DNA from 2 places in the Flavobacterium sp. YO64 genome. Region 2 is predicted to be linked to the other one. Evidence: riboswitches for the same ligand, from Rfam matches in the RefSeq annotation. Region 2 holds a riboswitch; the other holds the start of a gene.

Region 1 (10,877 bases), on a different contig from region 2:
AATCCTGAGCAAAAAGAACTTTACAGATCCTTAAAACTAGAAGCAATTGAAGAAGCTCCTTTAGGACTTATTATTGCTTATGATCGTTCTGTTCTTAATCAATTTACGATTGGAACAATTGGAAGTAACGAAGCTGTAAAATTCAGCTCAGTTTGTGCTGCCCAGAACATTTGGCTTTCACTTACTGAACAAGGCTATGGAATGGGCTGGGTTTCAATTATCAATTATTATCAATTTAAAAAAATCCTTGATTTACCAGAGAATATAGAACCGCTTGGGTATTTCTGTATCGGCAAACCAGCAACAAATTATAACAATCAGCCAATGTTGCAGCAATTACATTGGAAACAAAAATCTGAAACCCCGTTTTGTACTGAAATCGATAAAATACAGAAATCAAATTTTATTGATTTAGATTTAAAACAACAAAGTGATACTGAGATTAACAAGGATTTCAGCTCACTTCTTCAAGATAAAATAGATTCAAAAACAAAACCTATTGGCGCTTTAGGAACTTTAGAAACCTTAGCTTTTCAAATGGCAACTGTTTATGAAACCTTAAATCCAAAAATAACAAATCCTGCTATAGTGGTTTTTGCAGCTGATCACGGCATTGCAAATCATGGTGTCAGCGCTTATCCGCAAGATGTTACTCGCCAAATGGTTACTAATTTTCTGGAAGGCGGAGCCGCAATCAATGTTTTCTGCAGTCAAAATAATATTGATTTGTCTATTGTAGATTCAGGTGTAAATTATGATTTTCCCACAAATGCTAAATTGATAAATGCTAAAATTACAAAAGGAACTCAATCTTTTCTTCATGTTCCAGCGATGAGTGAAACCGAACTACAATTGTGTCTTGAAAAAGGAAAATCGATTGTTGATACGATTGCCAAAACAGGTACAAATTGTATAGGTTTTGGTGAAATGGGAATTGGAAACACTTCGACTGCATCTGTATTAATGAGCCTTTTAACTAATTTACCAATTGAAGATTGTGTTGGAAAAGGAACTGGTGTTGAAGACGAAAAGCTAATTCAAAAACAAAATTTGCTCAAAAGCGCCATTCAAAATTATTCTGGTCAAGCCGATTTAAAACAGCAGCTGGCTTATTTTGGCGGTTTTGAAATTTTACAAATTGCCGGCGGAATGCTCGCTGCTTATAAAAACAAAATGCTTATTCTGGTTGATGGCTTTATTTGCAGCATGGCTTTTTTAATAGCTTCAAAAATAAATCCTGACATCAAACACAATGCTGTTTTCTGCCACTGCTCTGCCGAAAAAGCACATATAAAATTACTAGATTACCTTAATGCAAAACCTATTTTAAATCTAGATTTGCGCTTGGGCGAAGGAACCGGCTGCGCTGTTGCTTTTCCGATTTTAAAATCGGCGGAAGCATTTTTAAATGAAATGGCTAGTTTTGAAAGTGCAGGGATCAGCAATAAATCGTAAGAAATAGCTTTCAATTTTAAATCATAGTTTATATCTTTGAGTTACAGATTGAAATTATTTAAAAAATCATACATGCCTTTTACTAAAATTTATGTTCATTGTGTTTGGAGTACTAAAAATAGGTTTCCTTTTTTAAACTCAGTTGATCTACGCCAAAAAATCTGGCAGCACATAAAAGAGAATGCATTAAAAAAAGAAATATATCTTGACTTTATTAGCGGATATTCAGATCATTGTCACTGCCTAATTTCATTAGGAAATGATCAAACAATTCAGAAAACAATACAATTATTAAAAGGCGAATCTTCATATTGGATTAATAAAAACCAATTAACGAGCTGTAAATTTGAATGGCAAGACGAATATTTTGCAGTTTCGGTATCAGAGTCTATTGTTGATAAAGTGAGAGATTACATTAAAAATCAAGAAGAGCATCACAAAAAGAAAACATTTCAAGAAGAATATGATGAAATGATGATGAAATTTGGATTTCAAAAAGCAATAAGTAAATAGCGTTTGGCTAAAGCCCTTGTAACTTTAATTTTTTACCCCCAGATAAATCTGGAGGCTATTCAAATGGACTGGTTAAACTCAACGATACAAAATACTCTCAATATAAATTTGAATAGCCAACATCTTTAGATGTTGGTATATATTTGCAGTCTAAATGGGCTTTAGCCAAAAATCTACAATCTAAATGAAAAAAGAATTACATATTTTCTTTACCTGTTTAATGTTTTATACTAGAATTCCTTGTCCAAAAAACATCAATCATGATCCAGATTATTTAAATAAAGCAACTCGATATTTTCCATTTATCGGTTGGATTGTAGGAACAATTTCATTTACTGCTTTCTATATTTTTTCTCTTTTCCTATCAACAGAAACGGCAGTTATTTTTGCCATCATAACTTCTGTACTGACAACTGGAGCTTTTCACGAAGATGGATTTGCTGATGTCTGCGATGGATTTGGCGGAGGATGGACTAAAGAAAAAATCCTAATGATTATGAAAGACAGCGCAATTGGAGCTTACGGAGCAATTGGCTTGGTTTTGCTTTTTCTAGCAAAATATAAATTACTGACGGAATCAATTTCACTTTTTACAAACAGCAATTCTTATTTATTAGTTTTTCTGTTGTTTATTTCCGCTCATTCTGTAAGTCGTTTGGCCGCGATTAGTATTATTTTCACGCATGAATATTCTCGAGACGATGCTTCAAGCAAAAGTAAACCAATTGCAAAAAATCATAGCTGGAAAGAAATTTTCGGGTCTTTTTTCTTCGGATTGCTTCCTTTATTGATACTCTCCTATTTCAACTTTAAATTTCTGCTTGCCTTAATTCCTGTTTTTATTATGCGTTATTTCCTTGCGAAATATTTCCAAAAATGGATAGACGGCTATACGGGGGACTGTCTTGGCGCAACGCAGCAAGTTTGTGAAGTTGTTTATTACTTAAGCTTTCTTTTGATATGGAAATTTATTTAGTTCGTCATACAGAAACGGTCTGCGAAAAAGGAATCTGCTACGGGCAATCTGATGTAGATATTGCAGCACCTTTTGAAACAATATTCGAAAACATTGTTTCAAAATTACCCTCAGAAGCTGTGATTTTTACAAGTCCATTAAAACGCTGTGTTACTTTAGCAAAATACATTCAAACAAAAATCAACGCCATTTCATATCAAGAAGACGTGCGTTTAATGGAAATGAATTTTGGGGATTGGGAATTGAAAAACTGGAATGAAATTCCACCAAAACAACTAAATCCCTGGATGGAAGATTTTGTAAACGTTAAAGCTCAAAATGGTGAGTCATTTACAGCATTACACGAAAGAGTTGGAGATTTTATAGCCACACTTACATCAAAAAAAATAAATTCTCCAATTATTATTACGGCACATGCCGGTGTAATTAGAAGTATCTTATGCCACCAGACTTCACTACCGCTAAAGGATGCTTTTCAAAACAAAGTTGACTTTGGAGAGGTTATAAAAATCGAATTTTAAAGTCCTTTTGTTTGCAGTTTACCCCGAAAACTAAAACAAATTTGAATTATCATTATTTTTAACTTTATATTTGCAGCAAATTAAGGTTGTGTTTTTATTCTAACACATTAAAAGGGAATCAAGTAAAAATTCTTGAGCTGTACCCGCAACTGTAAGCTTTGTTCTAAAAAGAATGCTTGTTGTAAACTACAAAACCACTGCTCGCCCCGGCGAATGGGAAGGTAAACAACAAGACGCAAGCCAGGAGACCTGCCTTTATAACAAAATATCGAGCTCTCGGGAAAAAGAGTGTAGAAATTATGACTTTAAAAATACGTTTTGCTTGCCTTTTCTTATTGTTGTGTCAAAGTATTTTGGCGCAAAAAGATTCTATTAACAACCTGAAAGAGGTTCTGGTTTCTGATGCTAATCTAAAAAAATACTCCAACTCCCAATCGGTTTTAAAACTTAATGATTCCATTATAAGTAAAAATGAAGCTTTACTTACTGATTTATTAAATTTTAATTCTACTCTTTATTTTAAAGAATATGGACGTGGAATGCTTTCGACAGTTTCTTTTCGAGGCACTACTTCTTCGCAGACTGCAGTAATCTGGAACGGAATTAATATTAATTCTCAAATGAACGGAAGTACTGATTTCAACACCATTTCTGGTTCCGATTATAATTCTGTCAGCGTAAAAGCAGGCGGAGGAAGTGTTATTTACGGCAGCGGCGCAATTGGAGGAACGGTGCATTTAAATAATGACATGAGTTTTTATAAGCTTTTTGAAAATAATCTAAGACTAGATTATGGAAGCTTCAACACGATTGGAATCAATTATAAAACTAATATTTCTAACGAAAAATGGAGCGCTCAAATTGGTTTTTCTAAAAACAGCTCGACAAACGATTATAAATATTTAAATCGATATACTTGGAGAGGTGAACAGCGCTGGAACCAAAACGGACAATACGACGTTATTACAATGAATGCTAATTTGGGATATAAAATTAATGCTAAAAACAGCTTAAAATTATATACTCAAACTTCAAATACTGATCGAAATACTTCTTTAATTACTGAAACGGAAACTAAAAGCAAGTATGTAAATGGTTTCAATAGAAACTTATTAGAATACGACGGTAATTTTGGAAAACTAACTGCAAATTTCAAAACGGCGTATATTTTTGAAAACTATCAGTATTATGCTGATAATTCAAAAAATCAATATACATACGGAAAAACGGAAAGTTTTATTTCTAAAGCTGATTTAGGTTACACTTTATTTAAGTCGACTCAGATAAATGGAATCATAGATTATAACCGAACAAAAGGTTTCGGAAGTGGTTTTGGAGATAACACTAGAGAAATTGGTTCGGCTGCTTTACTTATAAAACAAGATTTCTCGACTGACTGGAAAAATGAATTTGGGATTCGAAAAGAATTTACAGACAATTACAAATCACCTGTTTTGTTTAATCTTGGATCTTCTTATCAGTTTAACAAATTGTACAATTTAAAACTGAATTTATCTCGAAACTTCAGAATCCCAACTTTTAATGATTTATATTGGGAAGAAGGCGGAAATCCCGATTTAAAACCAGAAAGCTCTTATCAGGCAGAAATTGGAAACGTTTTTACCTTTAAAAACATTTCGTTGACACAGACTTTTTATTACATCAAAATTAAAGATTTACTGCAATGGGTTCCGGGTTCAAATGGTATTTGGACACCTCAAAATAGAGATAAGGTTAATAGTTATGGTGCCGAAACTTTGTTGAGCTGGAAAAAACAGTATGGCAAAAATATTTTTGGTGCAAATGCTTCTTATGCTTACACTGTTTCTAAAGACGAAGAAACAAAAAAACAGCTTTTCTTTGTTCCGTTTAATAAAGTTACAGGTTCCGTTTCTTATTCTAGAAATAGAATCTCTGCTTATTATCAATTTTTATATAATGGATTTGTTTATACCAGAGCAGATAACAATCCAGACGAAATCATAAAAGATTATACGTTATCCAATATCGGAATCGATTATGATTTTAAATTTCTTGACTCCTTTAAACTTGGCGTTCAAGTATTAAATATCTTCAACGAAAATTATGAAAGTCTTGAAGACAGACCTATGCCGGGTCGAAATTTCAACATGTATTTAACTCTAAAATTTTAATATTTATGAAACTTAGCAAATTACTTTTAATAGCACTAAGTGTATCCTTATTTGTGTCTTGTTCTAATGACGATGATGACCAGCCAAAAGGAGAATACGACAACGGATTTTTCATTTTAAATGAAGGAAGTACAGGACAAGGAACTGTTTCTTTTTCTAGCGATAATTTTAGCCTTTTTACAAAAGACGCTTATACTGCAGCAAACGGTTCAGATTTACTTGGAAAATATGCTCAAAACATTTTCTTTAACGGAGACAGAGCTTACATCATTGCTGGTGGTTCAAATGTTATAAATGTAGTAAACAGATATACTTTTAAATTGATCGCTAAAATCGACAGCGGACTTGCTAATCCAAGATACGGTGTTGTGAAAGACGGAAAGGCTTACGTTACTAATGCAAACACTTACTCGTACATTAATCCAGCTACAGGTGATACTGACGATTATGTTGCTGTAATTGATTTAGCAACAAATAAGGTAGAATCAAAAATCGAATTGAATGCTACTGCAAACAGACTTATTCTTGAAAATGGTAAATTGTACATTACTGAACCAGACGCAAGCGACAAACTTTTGATTGTTAATATTGCTACTAAAACTGTAGAAGCTCCAATAGTAATTGGAACAAGCGCTGATTCAATTGAAGAGGAAAATGGTATCCTGTACATCTTAAGAGCACCTTGGGGTGGAGCAAGCAGCGAAATTGTAAAAGTAAAATTAGCAGACAAATCTGTTACTAAACTTCCATTTCCTGCAAGCTTAGAAAAAGCTGGATATTTAGATATTTCTGACGACAAAATTTATTATACTGTAAAAAGCTCAGTTTATGTTATAAACGCTTCTGCAACTGCAGTTTCTTCAACTCCAATTTTCAATGCTCCTTCAGTTGCTAACTTATACGGTTTTGCAGTTAAAGATGGTAAAGTTTATTTGGCTGACAGCGGTAACTACAAAGTAGACAGTAAAGCATACATCTATAACTTGAGCGGAAATTTACTAAAAGAATTAACAGTTGGTATTGCTCCAAATGGTTTCTATTTTAATGATTAATTCTTTTAGAATTTGTTATTAGTTTTTGGAAAAAAATAGGCTTTCATCTCTGAAAGCCTATTTTTTTTCTTCTATTATTTTAAAGTCCTCATAAATTCTTTTGGAACATTCTCTAAATACATTTCATTTCGAAGTCCATTTATTTTTTTAGAATTACTGATTTCAGGTAAAACAACATCTTGTTCTGTTTGAACTTTTTTGGCAGTTGCTCCTGTTATTTTAGAAATCGCCAGATTCAAAAGCGGTTCGCTGCTTTCTCCCAAAACACCATATGTTTTAAAAGACTCACGTTGTTCATATGTTGGAGGTAATCCTTGTGTATAATCTCCAAAATCAGCAGCATTAGCAATTTTAAAAACCAATGGCTGCATAGCATATCTATGATTTGGATTCACCTTTGCCTTTGTTAAAGTTGGAGAATCATAAACTGTAAACGAACCCACATTTTTACCTGTAGTAATTTCACCAACTTGAATAACTTCAATATAGGGCTTTAGTCCGTTTATAACCAATTCACTTGCAGATGCTGTATTTGCGGTAGTGATAATAAATACTCTCGCCAAGTTTAAACTATTTATTGCGGCACCGTCAATACTTTTTACAAATCTTTCATTCAACAACTCTAAATCATCGGCTGTCATTCCAGCCATCAATTTAAAATTATATTGTCTTTTCGAAAATATTTTCCCTTCAAACTGTCCGGTAATCATGCTGGCTAAACGTGTAGACGATCTTACAGAACCTCCGCCGTTATATCTTAAATCCAAAACTAAATCAGTAATTCCTTTTCCTTTTAAATCCCCAAAAGCTTGATTTAACCTGGCATCATACCCTGCATAAAAACCATTATACATTAAATATCCTATTTTGTGCTCTCCAGACTCAATCACCTTATTAATAAGAATAGGATTTTCTTCTAAAGTAGTCTTAGATAAGGAAACCGTTTTTCCATTCAATACAAATGCAGTTCCATTAAAATCAGCAAGATCTAAAGTATAATTATCAGTATTTAATAACGATTGGTAATTTGAAATCGTAAGTTTTGTTCCGTTTATACTCGTAAACAAATCTCCTCTTTTGATATCTTTAGTCGATGCATTAGAATTAGGAATAACATAACGAACATAGCCTACTAAATCATTCGATCCCTGAGCAATTCTAGTAAGCTTAAAATCTAAACCATTATTTTTTGAAATCCCGTTAAGCTCCTGTTCTAAAACAGTATAATCATCAACAATCCAGCTAAAACGATCTATTGCATTACCATTTGGGTATTTGCTAATTGGTTTATTCAGTAAATCCTGAAATAAATCTTCAGGTCTTGGATACCCCGCTAAATAATTCTCTAAGTCTGCTTTTGTGGAAAAACGGTCATCAGCTAAATTTGGCACATCAGCCTGCCATAAATAAACTTCATTCAGTCCTCTCCATACAAAATCATTAACTTGTAAATGAGATGGAGACATAACATCGTCCTGATCTTCACAAGACTGCAAAGAAAATGCTAACATACACAAGAGAAGTGCTGACCTTAGAATTGTTTTCATAAATTTTGGTTTCGGCATCATTATAGAATACTAACGTAAAAATACTATCTTTAGTTTTAAGTAGTATTCTTTTTTTATAAAAAAAATACAAAGTCATTGTAACAAAAATAATTGTGTCTCGTCTTGATTATATAAGCTAACGAATAACCTTTAATTTATGAACCAGAATGTGTTTATAGAATTAGTAAATCCTTTTAAAGACAAAGTTTTTCGTCTGGCAAAACGATTGCTTACCAGCACCGAAGAAGCAGAAGATGCTGCTCAGGAGGTATTGGTCAAATTATGGAATAAAAAAGACGATTTAAGTGCTTATAATAATGTTGAAGCGTTGGCAATGACAATGACTAAAAATTATTGTCTTGATCAGTTAAAATCAAAAAGAGCTGGAAATCTAAAAATTGTTCATAATAATTTTACCGATCGTGAGCCGCAATTGGATAAAAAACTGGAAGATTCAGACAGTTTAGAATGGGTTGAAAAGATAGTAAATCAGCTCCCTGAACAATTGCAAATACTAATTCAATTGCGAGATGTCGAGCAATATGAATTTGAAGAAATTGCAAAAATTGTCAACATGAATGAAACGGCGATTCGGGTAGCACTTTCAAGAGCAAGAAAAAAAATTAGAGAAGAAATGATTAACACACACAGTTATGGAATCAGATAAAATAGAACATATATTAGAAAAATACTTCGAGGGAGAGACAACTATTGCCGAAGAAAATCAGTTAAAAGAATACTTTTCATCATCAAATGTTGCGCAGCATTTGGAGCAATACAAACCACTTTTTGGTTATTTCTCTCAGGTAAAACAGCAAAAATCAACACAAGAGATCCCACTACAAACTAAAAAACGAAATGTTGCGTGGTTATCGATTGCTGCTTCAGCTGTTGTTTTACTCGGAATTGGAACCTATTTTTTTGTAAGTGAAAACAATGCAGCTCCAGTAGTTGCAGCACAATCAGAATTAGGAACCTATGATAATCCGGAAGAAGCGCTGAAAGCGACTCAAAAAGCTTTGGCATTATTATCAAACAATGTTAATGTAGGTATCGAAAGCGTACAATACATTAACGAATACGAACAATCAAAAAACAAAATTTTTAAACAGTAATTAAATTCAATCAAAAATGAAAAATCTTATCATAACACTAGTATTCGCCTTTGTAACAAATGTATTTTATGCTCAAGGCGCTTTTGACAAATTTGATGGTCAGGACGATGTTACGTCAGTAATCGTAAACAAAAAAATGTTCGATTTAATGAGCAAAGTAAAAGCTGACCCAACTGACAAACAAACACAACAATACATTAATCTGATTAAAAAATTAGATTATTTGAAAGTGTTTACAACAAAAAATCCTAAAATCGAGGCTGACATGAAAGCTTCTGCTGATAAATATATTAAAACAGCAGGTCTGGAAGAACTTATGAGAGTAAACGACAGCGGAAAAAATGTACGCATAATGGTAAAATCAGGTGCCAGCGATACGCAAATTAGAGAATTACTTATGTTTGTTGACGGGGCAAAAAATGACGAAACTGTTTTACTTTCTTTAACTGGAAATTTTGATTTAAACGAAATTTCAGTACTTACAGACAAAATGCAGCTTCCAGGCGGTTCAGACTTAAAAAAAGCTTCTAAAGGCAAAAAATAATCATGAAAACAAACGTTTTTACCTCAGCCCTTTTAGTATTACTAACTTTAGTAAGTTGTAATTCTGAACCTTCATTGCAAAAGTATTTTGTACAAAATACAGACAATAAAGATTTCATTGCTCTTGATGTTTCTCCTACTATTTTAAATTTAGAAAAAGCAAAATTATCCGCCGAGCAAAATGAAGCTTTAAAGTCATTTGACAAGATGAATATTCTAGCTTTTAAAGCAAACGACAAAAATCAAGCTCAATTTGAAACAGAAAGAGCAAAAGTCAAAGCTATTTTAAAGGATCCAAAATATCAGCAGTTAATGACGTTTGGCTCAGGTAAAGACGGCGCTTCTATAAGTTATGTTGGCACGGATGAAAACATCGAAGAGTTTGTTGTTTTCGCTAATCGAAAAGAAAATGGTTTTGCTGTAGTTCGTGTTCTAGGAAAAAACATGAATCCAAATAACATCATGACTTTAATGACTGTTTTAAAACAATCAAATATCGATATGGAACAATTAAAACCTTTACAGCAGTTGGTTAAATAATAAATACATCTTACTTTAAAAATAAAAAGCTCCATTATGGGGCTTTTTTATTTTTAACAATTATGAAGATAAAACTGAATAATCTTTATATACATTTTTACATATATTATACGAATTTAATTACATTTGCTACTAACCAATACATTTAATAAATTAAAACAAACATGGTACAAAAAACATCGAATGCCTTTATAGCGGCATCTTGGGTAGCTCTTGGAGCTGGAATGATTGGATATATTGTTGGACTAGCAAGAGCTGAAATGCTGCTAAACGAAAAGGGTTATTATTTTACAGTTCTAATGTTTGGACTTTTTGCTGTTGTTTCACTACAAAAAAGTGTTAGAGACAGACTTGAAAAACTTCCTGTAACCGATATCTATTATGGAATCTGCTGGTTTGGAACTCTTTTATCAATCGTTCTTTTAGCCGTTGGTTTATGGAACGCGACAATTTTACCAAGCG
Region 2 (10,877 bases):
GACAAACTTATTCGTATTGCCAAAGCTTTGAATGTCGAAATAGCTGAACTATTTCGCAAGATATAATCAAGAGATAATTCATTTTGAAGCAATTCTTACAACAAAAAAATTAAACACATAGAAACATAGATTTTATAGGCTTAATTTAAGGAGACAAAAAGAAACTCATTTCTTTCACATAGCTGTTTATGTGTATTTTAGACAAGTGAAACGCCTTATTTTAAAGTAACAAATCTATGCTTCTATGTGTTAAAACATACCGCAATCAAAGAGGTAATTTATTTAAGTTTAGAATTATAAAGCTGTTTTTAAACTACTTTCAATTGCTTTACAATCTCGTGCATATGTTCTTCATCGGTGCCGCAGCAGCCTCCAAATACATTTAAATGGCTAAAAGTATCTTTTAAGTTTTTGTATTCTTTACCCAAATCCTTAGGAATTCCTCGATCTAATTCTGTGGCTTCGTCTAATTCGGCGTGGCTTTTACAAGATGCATTTGCTCGAAAACCTTTTATTCTTTTTACCCAATTTTCATTTGCATTGGCTTTCAGTTCGTTTACAAAATGCGTAGGATGCGCACAATTTATCATATAATACAAAGGAGGAATATTTACACTTTTGTCTATTTTTTCGATTGTGTCTTTTAAGCTCATTCCAGTTGGCAGTTTTCCATCAGTTTCGACTGTAAACGAAATAACTACAGGCAAACTTACAGTTTCGGCAGCTTGAACAATACCTATCACTTCTTCGATATAATTCATGGTAAGTGCCGAGACAAAATCAACCGGCATTTCACTCAATGCTTTTATTTGCGCTAAGTGATATTGTTTTGCCTCTTCGATATTCATACAATTATCCGGCACATAACCGTCGCCTCGAGGACCAATGCAGCCGCTTATAAGAATTGATTTTATGGAATTCGAAAATTCTGTTTTTAAATCTAATAAAAGCGAAACTGCTTTTTCATTCAACTCAAATAAGGAATCTTTTGAGTACCCAATTTTTTCAATCCACTCTGGATTTGCGCGCCAAGTTGGACTTTCTAAAATAAAATTTGTTTTATACTTTTCGGCAATTTTTAAATAACGCGAATAATAATTTTTCATGCTGTCGTATCCTTTTTGATCTTTTAATATATCAAAAGCAGCAAAATAAGGCAGATCAAAACCTTCTAGAAAAACCAATGTTGTTTCGAGTCCGCCATCGGTTAAAAACAAATCTTCAGATTCATTTGGCAGTGTATTTTTAGTCTTTTTCATCTCCACTTCATTAAATACAAAACATTAATAATCAAATAAATAACACTATAAATATACAAAATTTCGACTTCTTCAAATAAAAAAACAAACAAAAGCAAAATCAAGAACTTTGCTTTTCAAGAATACTTTTCAGCAATTTTTCCAAAAACATAACCATAACCATAAAGAGTTTATTTACTTTTGCACCCGCAATGGTTTAGCTGCAACTTTTCAAGTGCAGTTAACGAAGAGGGAATCAGGTGCAAATCCTGAACAAGCCCGTTACTGTAAATTCCATGCAACATTTTGACAGATTAGGAAAGCTTTTTTAGCTTTCGAAATCAAATCTTTTGCCACTGCATTTTTATCAAATGTGGGAAGGCGGCTCAAAATGGGAATAAGTCAGGAGACCTGCCACTGCATATAATTTTAGGCTCTCGCGGACCAGAGTTTTAAAGACAAACACATTTATCAAACTAAACATTTGATTTCATTTTTTCCGTTTAAAACTATTTGTCACAAATAGACTATTTTGCTATGCACGTATGTAAAAACAGGCATTTAAGCCTGCTGCATTGTGGATTATGTGCCTTATTATGGATTTTATTTATAAATCCGATTATGGCACAGGATAATCCTAAAACTAAGGAGCGAGACTCTTTAAAACCACTTGTGTTAAACGAAGTGATTCTAACTGCGAGCAAACGCGAGTTTAGGATCGAATCGCCTATGCCTGTTCAGATTTTATCGGGCAAACAGCTCGAAGCACTAAACAGTCTTTCGGTTGCAGATGCGGTTCGTTATTTTTCGGGCGTTCAATTGAAAGATTACGGTGGAATTGGCGGTTTAAAAACCATAAACGTTCGAAGTTTAGGAAGCGCTCATACAGCAGTTTTTTATGATGGAATGACAGTTGGAAATGCGCAAAACGGTCAAGTCGATTTAGGAAAATATTCTTTGGACAATATTGAAGCTATCGAACTTTATAATGGTCAAAAATCGACTATTTTTCAACCTGCACGAGGTTTCTTCGCTTCAAGTACACTTTTACTAAAAACAAAAATTCCTGTTTTTGAATCGGGTAAAACCTCAAATATTAGAACTTCTTTTAAAACTGGATCTTTTGGATTAGTAAATCCTTCTGTTCTTTATCAGCAAAAAATAACTTCCAAAACAGCACTTTCGTCCAATATTGAATGGCTTAAAGCCGATGGAAAATACAAATACCGCTATCAGAAAAAAGACGGTTATGATACAACGGCAGTTCGCCAAAACGGAGATATAACCGCACTTCGCGCTGAATTGAACCTGCATACCAAATTTGGCTCGAACGCTCTGGCAAACTTTAAGGCTTATTATTACGATTCTGAACGAGGACTTCCGGGCGCAATTCTAGCCAATAGATACGAGCATGTGCAAAGACAATGGGATCGTAATTTTTTCATTCATGGTTCTGTACAGAATTCCTTTTTCGAAAAACATGAAATGCTTACTAATGTAAAATTCAGCCGAGACTACAGCCGTTATATCGATCCTGATTATAAAACCCTTGAAGGCGCATTGGATAATAAATATTATCAAAACGAATTTTACGCTTCGATTGTCAATCTCTACGCTATAAAAGATTGGTGGAAAATGTCATTTGCAGCAGATTTCTCTCTTAATACGCTTGATGCCAATTTATACCGTTTTCCCTATCCTGCCCGATATTCTTATTTGGGCGTTATTTCCAGCGAAATGCATTGGAAACGACTTGATATTCAAGCCAATTTACTTGGAGCTTATGTCGATGAGCAGGTTAAATATTATCAGCAAGGCGATAGTCAGCATGTTTTCTGCCCTGTTGTATCAGCTTCTTATCAACCTTTTACGATAAAGAATTTCAGAGTTCGAGCGTTTTACAAAGAGTCTTTTAGAATGCCAACTTTCAATGATTTGTATTACACTTTTATAGGCAACAGTTCTTTGCGTCCAGAATTTACAACGCAATACGACGTGGGAACTACTTACAGTATTGAACCTAAAAAAATACTGCAATCAGTATCATTTCAAGCCGATGTTTATTACAATCGAGTAAAAGATAAAATTATCGCAATGCCGTCATCTAACCTTTTTAGATGGACTATGATGAATTTGGGCGAAGTCGATATTCGCGGCTTAGAACTAAACACCAATTTCGTTTTTAAATTCCCTCAGCAAATATTTCTAGATTTAGGTTTAAGCTATACCTATCAAAAAGCAATCGACATTACTGCAAAAGGCACAACTTATGGCGACCAAATTCCTTATACACCAGAAAACAGCGGCACAATAACCTCATCTATCAACTGGAAAAACTGGAATCTTAACTACAGTTTTATATATACCGGCGAGCGTTACAGTCAAAAAGCAAACATTCCTGTTAATTATGTTAAGCCTTGGTACACCAGCGATATGGCTCTTATTTGGAATGGAAAATTCTCAAAAATCCCTGTAAAATTAAGCGGCGAAGTCAATAATTTATTCAATCAATATTATGACGTGGTACTCAATTTTCCTATGCCGGGAAGAAACTATCGATTAAGCCTTTCTCTAAACTTTTAAAATAAAACAGCAACACTAAATAAATTCTCAGCAATGAAAACAAATTTCAAATTTTGGCTTTTACTCGTTTTTGCGGCAGCGGCTCTTCAAGGATGTCAGGAAGATGACCCTATTATTCCTGAAGAAGTAGAAGTTTTACCGCCCGAAACTGTTACAACCGTACAAGGTTTTTATCTTCTTAACGAAGGGAATATGAACATGAATAAAGCTTCATTAGATTATTACGATTACGAAACCGGAAGTTACAAGCGTAATGTTTACGGTCAGGCAAATCCTGATGCGACTTTAGGTCTAGGCGATGTAGGAAACGATATTGGCATTTACGGTTCAAAATTGTATTCGGTTATCAACAACTCAAACAAAATTGAAGTTATGGATGTGGTTACCGCAAAACGCCTAAAAGTAATTGACATCAAAAATTGCCGATATGTAACTTTTGCCAACGGAAAAGCTTACGCAAGCGCCTATGACGGCGAAGTACAATTGGGAGAAAATTCTCCAAATGGCTTTGTTGCCGAAATAGATACCACTTCGCTTTCGATCACAAAAACGGTAAAAGTAGGCCGTCAGCCCGAAGAAATGGCTGTTGTAGGCAATAAACTTTATGTTGCCAATTCAGGAGGATATAGTCCGCCAAATTACGAAAGAACAGTTTCTGTAATTGATCTAAAAACTTTTACCAAAATAAAAGATATTGATGTTGCCATAAATCTGCATAGACTTGAAGCTGATGAAGACGGTGATTTGTATGTAAGCTCTCGCGGCGATTATTATGATATTCCTTCAAAATTATTTGTTATTGATACTAAAACTGACCTCATTAAAAAAACTTTTGATATTGCCTGCTCCAACCTTACTATCGTTGGCGATAAAGCTTATATAATTGGATCTGAATTTAGTTATGCCACATTCGATTATATCATAAACTACAATTTGATTAATGTTAAAACCGAAACTTTACTTACAGAAAGCTTTTTACCTAAAGCCGTCAGCGACGAGATTAAAACTCCATACGGACTTACGGTTGACCCAGTTTCTCTAAATATTTTTATAACAGATGCTGGAGATTATGTTTCGCCCGGAAAATTATACTGTATTGATAAAAACGGGAATACAAAATTCACGGTTACAACTGGAGATATTCCAGCACATTTTGCCTTTAAAACAAAAAAAACAATAATTAATCCATAAATTTTAAAAATGAAGAAAATTCTACTTGCATTGTCTGTTGTCCTGCTTCTTTCAGGCTGTTATAAAGACGATATTAACGATCTAAAAAATGATGTCAATGATTTGAAAAACCGTATGGCACAATACGAAAACCTGCTTGATGTATTAAACAAAAGGTTGTATGTGGTAAACTACGAAACTAAAGACGGAAGTTATGTAATTACAATGAGCGACGGATCTAAATTAAATGTCCGCAATACCTCATCGTTTATAAAAATTGGCGAAAACGGAAACTGGTGGATCGATGGTGTAGATACTGGAAAATCTGCAAAAGGTGAAAGCGGAGCCAAAGGCGAAGCTGCAAAAATTACTATTGGAGCTAACGGAAACTGGTTTGTTGATAATGTAGACACTGGCGTTTCTGCTTCTGGTCAAAAAGGAAAAGATGCGGCAGAAATTACGTCGGTTGCATTGGCAAACGGAATTATGACTTTTACTTTTGCCGATGGCCGTACAATCAGCATCGTTGCGAGCGCTCCAGAAATTACACTGCCAAACCCAACTGGAGGTTTTGCTGTAGATAAAATGCAATGGTTTAAAGTTCAGCCTCAATTAACAAACGCTGCAAACGCAACTTATAAATGGATTGTAAACAGCCAAGAAGTTGCTGCAACAACTGACTTGTTCTATATTTTTAGTGCTGCAGGAACTTACAATATCGAGTTTAAAGCTAAAAATGGAGTTGGCGAAAGTTCTAAATCTTTTACTGTTACTGTTGCTGAAAAAGCATATTTAAACAAAATTACACGTGTTTTTGACTTCTTTCCTGCTCCAGGACAATTTGTAAATGCTCTGCCTGCTGCAACTGCCACAGATACTGACGAAACAATGCGTGTAAAAGCCGAAACAGCTTTAACAGCAGGAAACATGATCAGCCTTGGAGGATTTGGAGGTTATGTGCAATTTGGTTTTGACCATACGATTATCAATAAAGAAGGAAATGATTTTGTAGTTCTTGGAAATGCTTTTACAGATTGGGCTGAACCAGGAATTGTAATGGTTTCTTACGATGCAAATGGTAACGGAAAAGCGGATGACGAATGGTTTGAAATTGCAGGTTCTGAACACAATAAAACTACGACTATCAAAAATTACGAAATGACGTATTATAAGCCAGAAGCTGAACCAACTAATCCGAACGAACCAAATTACATTCGTTGGACTGACAATCAAGGGCAAACTGGTTATATAGCAAAAAACCAATTCCACAAACAAACGTTTTTCCCTTTATGGAAAGGAAACACTGTAACTTTTAAAGGAACTTTCTTAAAATCTAATATTTACGATAAATCTGGCGGAAAAGGAAACAACTGGGCAAATCCTGCTTACGAATGGGGTTATACTGACAACTGGGCTAATGCTGATGTGAGAGGTCAAATCGACATAAGCTGGGCTGTAAACGCAAAAGGAGAATCGGTAAAACTAAAAGGAGTTGACTTTATTAAAGTATACAATTCTAACCGTGCTGAAGGCGGATGGCTTGGAGAAGTTTCAACAGAAGTTTCAGGATTTAAAGATTTAAATTTACCATAATACAGCAATCTTATTTTTGAATAAAGGAAAGTCTCAGAATCTCTGAGACTTTTTTTATTTTAACTTCTAAAAATCTTTCTAATCTGCGGCTGAAAAATAATTACACTTCTAAAGCCGACTTAAAAACAAAACACTCAACACTTTACCTAAATCACACTCAAATTGTGAATATCTATTTGTGTATTTTATGAGTTTTTTTTCCTGTAAAATCTATCTTTGGCATCCTTAAAAAAATTAAAGAGATGAGCGCAATTTGGTACGAATGCAAAGTAAAATATAGAAAAACAGATGAAACTGGAGGCCAAAAAGTACTAACAGAACCTTATTTGGTAGATGCAGTATCTTATACAGAAGCTGAAAAAAGAATCAATGAAGAAATGGCTGCTTATATAAGTGAGGAATTCAAAATCACGAACATAAAGGTGGCAAATTATGCCGAGATTCATCCTTTTGAAAATACAGATCGCTGGTTTAGATCAAAAGTTTCATTGATCGCTTATGACGAAGAAAGCGGAAAAGAAAGAAAATCGAATATGTATATGCTGATTCAGGCAAATGATGTGAGAGAAGCTTATGACAATACGATCCATGTTATGAAAAACACTATGGGAGAATATTCGATTCCTGCCATTTCTGAATCACCAATTATGGATGTTTTCCCGTACTTCAGCGGTGAAGAAGGAGAAACCGAAATGCTGGAAAGATTCAATGCTCTAAAAGCTTCTAAAACTGTAAAACCAGATGAAGAAACAATAGATCACATGGAATTTGAAACTGCATTAGAAGAATAAATTTTCTTAAAATCTAAAAATTAAAATTACAAATTAGCTTCAGAGAAATCTGGAGCTTTTTTTTATCTGCCAACACAACTTCTATTAATTATAAAATTAAAATAAATCATATATTCGTTATTACAAAACTGACCTAAAAGCACTTGTACACTAAACCAAAAATCCCATGACAAAAAAAACACTTGTTTTAATTGGATTTATCATTCTAAAATTTGTTTTACAGTACACGCTTTTAAGTCCTGAATATGATTTGCAGCGCGACGAATATCTACATCTCGATCAGGCGCACCATTTGGCTTGGGGTTATTTATCTGTTCCTCCCGTTACTTCATGGTTTTCTTACCTAATATTTCAACTCGGAAATTCCGTTTTTTGGGTTAAGTTCTTCCCTGCCCTTTTTGGCGCACTCACTCTTTTATTTGTGTGGAAAACAATTGAGGTTTTAAAAGGAAGTTTTTATGCATTGGTTCTTGGCGCCATATGCATTTTGTTTTCGTCTCTTTTAAGACTCAATATGCTATATCAGCCCAACTCGCTCGACGTTTTGTGCTGGACACTATTTTATTATATCATAATTCAATATATCACGACTCAAAAATCAAAATGGTTTTATATGGGCGCAATTGTATTTGCTTTTGGTTTTTTAAACAAATACAATATTCTTTTCCTGCTGATTGGTCTTTTACCCGCACTTTTACTGTCAAACCAAAGAAAAATACTGACCGAAAAAAAGCTGTATTCTGCCTTGCTTTTAGGACTTCTTTTAATCTTTCCAAACTTATTATGGCAATATAACAATCATTTTCCGATTGTACATCACATGAAAGAATTAGCAGAAACACAATTGGTAAATGTAGATCGTCTTGATTTTCTAAAAGAACAACTTTTGTTTTTTATAGGATCTATCTTGGTTCTTTTGGTCGCTTTATACAGTTTATTATTTTACAAACCTTTTGCAAAATACAGGTTCTTTTTTGGGTCGATAATTTTTACGCTGATTGTCTTTATTTATTTCAAAGCCAAAGCTTATTATGCTATTGGTTTATATCCTATTTATATTGCTTTTGGAGCCGTATACCTTTCTGAAGTTTTACAAAAAGGATGGAAATATTATTTGCGATATGTATTTGTTGCCATTCCGATATTATTGTTTATTCCGATGTACAATATTGCGTTTCCAAACAAAACACCAGAATACATTGTAAAACATCCTGAGAAGTATAAAAAACTAGGAATGCTTCGCTGGGAAGACGGAAAAGATCACAAACTGCCGCAAGATTTTGCCGATATGCTGGGCTGGAAAGAACTTGCCCGAAAAACGGATTCTGTTTACGGTTTATTCCCAAAATCAGAAAATACATTGGTGCTTTGCGATAATTACGGACAAGCGGGAGCAATAAATTTTTATACTCAAAAAGGAATAAAAGCTGTTTCTTTTAATGCTGATTATGTGAATTGGTTTAATCTGAATATCAAATACCAAAACCTGATTAGAGTTAAGGAATTTGAAGAAAACAGCAATGAACTCGCAGAAACAAGTCCGTATTTTGAAACTGCTTTTATCGCTGGTGAAATAACAAACCAATACGCAAGAGAATACAAAACAACCCTTTTTGTTTTTACCAATGCCAAAATCAACATCAACAAAAGATTGGAGCAGGAAATTAAAGAAAAAAATTATGCCGACTAAAAAATGATTGATTTTACTTCTATTACCTATTTAAAAACAAGAAATTCAAAACAAGTTCGAGTTTATGAAATCTTAATCCAAAATAAGATTTTAGAAATACTGTCTGAATTTGATCCTATTTTAACCGGCACCATTCCTATAAATATTGATATTGAAAACAGCGATCTCGATATTATTTGTTACTGGACAAACAAAACCGATTTTATATCCAAAATTTCCACAGCTTTTAGTACGAAACCTGAGTTTAAGATTAGAAACAGTTTGATCAATAATAATGAATCTGTTATTGCAAATTTTAAAATTGATAGTTTTGAAATAGAGATCTTCGGGCAAAATACTCCGACTAAAAATCAAAACGCCTATAAACATATGCTTATTGAACATCAAATTCTACAGTCAAGAGATGAGAATTTCAGATTAAAAATCATTGCGCTCAAGCAAAATGGTTACAAAACAGAACCTGCTTTTGGTAAATTATTGGGGTTAAAAAACGATCCTTATGCTGAATTACTGGATTACAAAATCTAACAAAGAATAAACACCAAATACAATACACTAATAAACAGGTAATTACAAACTAATAACCAATAATTCAAAATTTTTCAGTTATTTCTTTGCATAACCGTATTTAGTGCTTATCTTTGCACCCGAAACATCGCGGGATAGAGCAGTAGGCAGCTCGTCGGGCTCATAACCCGAAGGTCACAGGTTCGAGTCCTGTTCCCGCTACTAAGACAAAGCTTCAGAGAAATCTGAGGCTTTTTTTTTAAACTACAACTTAAACTATTATAAACACAGAGACTACCTACAGCCTTTGTTCGATAAAAAATAAATTATATTATAATCGTAATTAAAATCCAATGCTTAAAAAAAACAAACCCCAAGTTCTATTTTTTATTCTTTTAAATTTATTTTTCACCCTTAATTCATTTGCTCAAAAAAGTATTTATGCTGGAATTGAAATTGGACGCAGAGCTATTAAAGTTTCTGTTGTTGATGTAAATAATATTAAAAAAGCTGATTATAAAATACTTTCTTTCTGGACAGAAAGAATTCCGTTTGCCGATCATATCAGCGCTTCTGGAAAACTTACACCAGAAGACATAAACAAAACGAGTCTGACTATTGTAGATCAATTAAAAAAAATCAAAGCCGACTATAAAATGCTGGACGAAAATATCTTTATCGTTGCCGCTCCTGTTTTTACATCTGCCAGCAACTTTGATGTTTTAAAAAGCAAAATCACTTCACTTACCAATAAGGAACTTGAAATACTTGATGGTACTGAAGAAGCCAAAACGTTAGTTAAAGGTGCAATACCGCCTGTTGATTATGCAAATGCTTTTCTTTTAGATATTGGCGCTCAAACTACTAAAGGCGGTTACATTGACGAACTTAAAGACAATAAATTAGAGTTTATTCCTTTAGAACTTGATTTTGGCACCATGACGCTTACCGATGCTGTAGAAAAAACAGTAACCAATAAAAGTCAGCTTAATGATATGTCAACGTATCAAGAAAAGTCATTTGATTTTAATCCAAAATTACGCAAGAAGACTAAGGAGCTGTTTGACGCAAATCCGCTTTTAATGAAAAAAGATAAATTATATTTATCTGGCGGTGCTGTTTGGGCATTTTCAACGCTTTATTATGATGAAAACGTTAAAGATCATTACATTCCTTTGACGCTTCAAGATGTTATCGATTATGATGCTATTCTGAAAAATAACTTTGGGAAATTTACAAACCTTGCCAAAACCAACAAAGAAATGGCGAGAGTTTTAAGCACTTATGACCAGAAATACCTTATTT

Evidence for each region. A riboswitch is a leader RNA that binds a small molecule or an ion and turns the genes downstream of it on or off. The one in region 2 is predicted to bind cobalamin.
Region 1: it holds a riboswitch for cobalamin, as region 2 does, so the genes downstream of both, BOW57_RS18355 (TonB-dependent siderophore receptor) here and BOW57_RS17730 (TonB-dependent receptor) in region 2, are expected to answer to the same signal.

The regions. Positions count from the first base shown of each region.
Region 1 covers NZ_NRQV01000036.1:25,421-36,297, forward strand. The annotation lists gene cobT (nicotinate-nucleotide--dimethylbenzimidazole phosphoribosyltransferase) at 1-1,455, shown strand, start outside; gene BOW57_RS18340 (transposase) at 1,528-1,968, shown strand; gene BOW57_RS18345 (adenosylcobinamide-GDP ribazoletransferase) at 2,153-2,944, shown strand; gene cobC (alpha-ribazole phosphatase) at 2,929-3,465, shown strand; cobalamin riboswitch at 3,532-3,737, shown strand; gene BOW57_RS18355 (TonB-dependent siderophore receptor) at 3,765-5,618, shown strand; gene BOW57_RS18360 (YncE family protein) at 5,624-6,670, shown strand; gene BOW57_RS18365 (S41 family peptidase) at 6,745-8,217, opposite strand; gene BOW57_RS18370 (RNA polymerase sigma factor) at 8,375-8,884, shown strand; gene BOW57_RS18375 (hypothetical protein) at 8,871-9,332, shown strand; gene BOW57_RS18380 (DUF4252 domain-containing protein) at 9,349-9,876, shown strand; gene BOW57_RS18385 (DUF4252 domain-containing protein) at 9,879-10,415, shown strand; gene yiaA (inner membrane protein YiaA) at 10,580-10,877, shown strand, end outside.
Region 2 covers NZ_NRQV01000033.1:10,426-21,302, reverse strand. The annotation lists gene BOW57_RS17740 (helix-turn-helix domain-containing protein) at 1-66, shown strand, start outside; gene BOW57_RS17735 (homocysteine S-methyltransferase family protein) at 309-1,259, opposite strand; cobalamin riboswitch at 1,435-1,672, shown strand; gene BOW57_RS17730 (TonB-dependent receptor) at 1,752-3,821, shown strand; gene BOW57_RS17725 (YncE family protein) at 3,855-5,012, shown strand; gene BOW57_RS17720 (PKD-like domain-containing protein) at 5,022-6,584, shown strand; gene BOW57_RS17715 (DUF4494 domain-containing protein) at 6,827-7,375, shown strand; gene BOW57_RS17710 (glycosyltransferase family 39 protein) at 7,542-9,065, shown strand; gene BOW57_RS17705 (DUF4269 domain-containing protein) at 9,069-9,593, shown strand; tRNA gene BOW57_RS17700 (tRNA-Met) at 9,722-9,794, shown strand; gene BOW57_RS17695 (exopolyphosphatase) at 9,926-10,877, shown strand, end outside.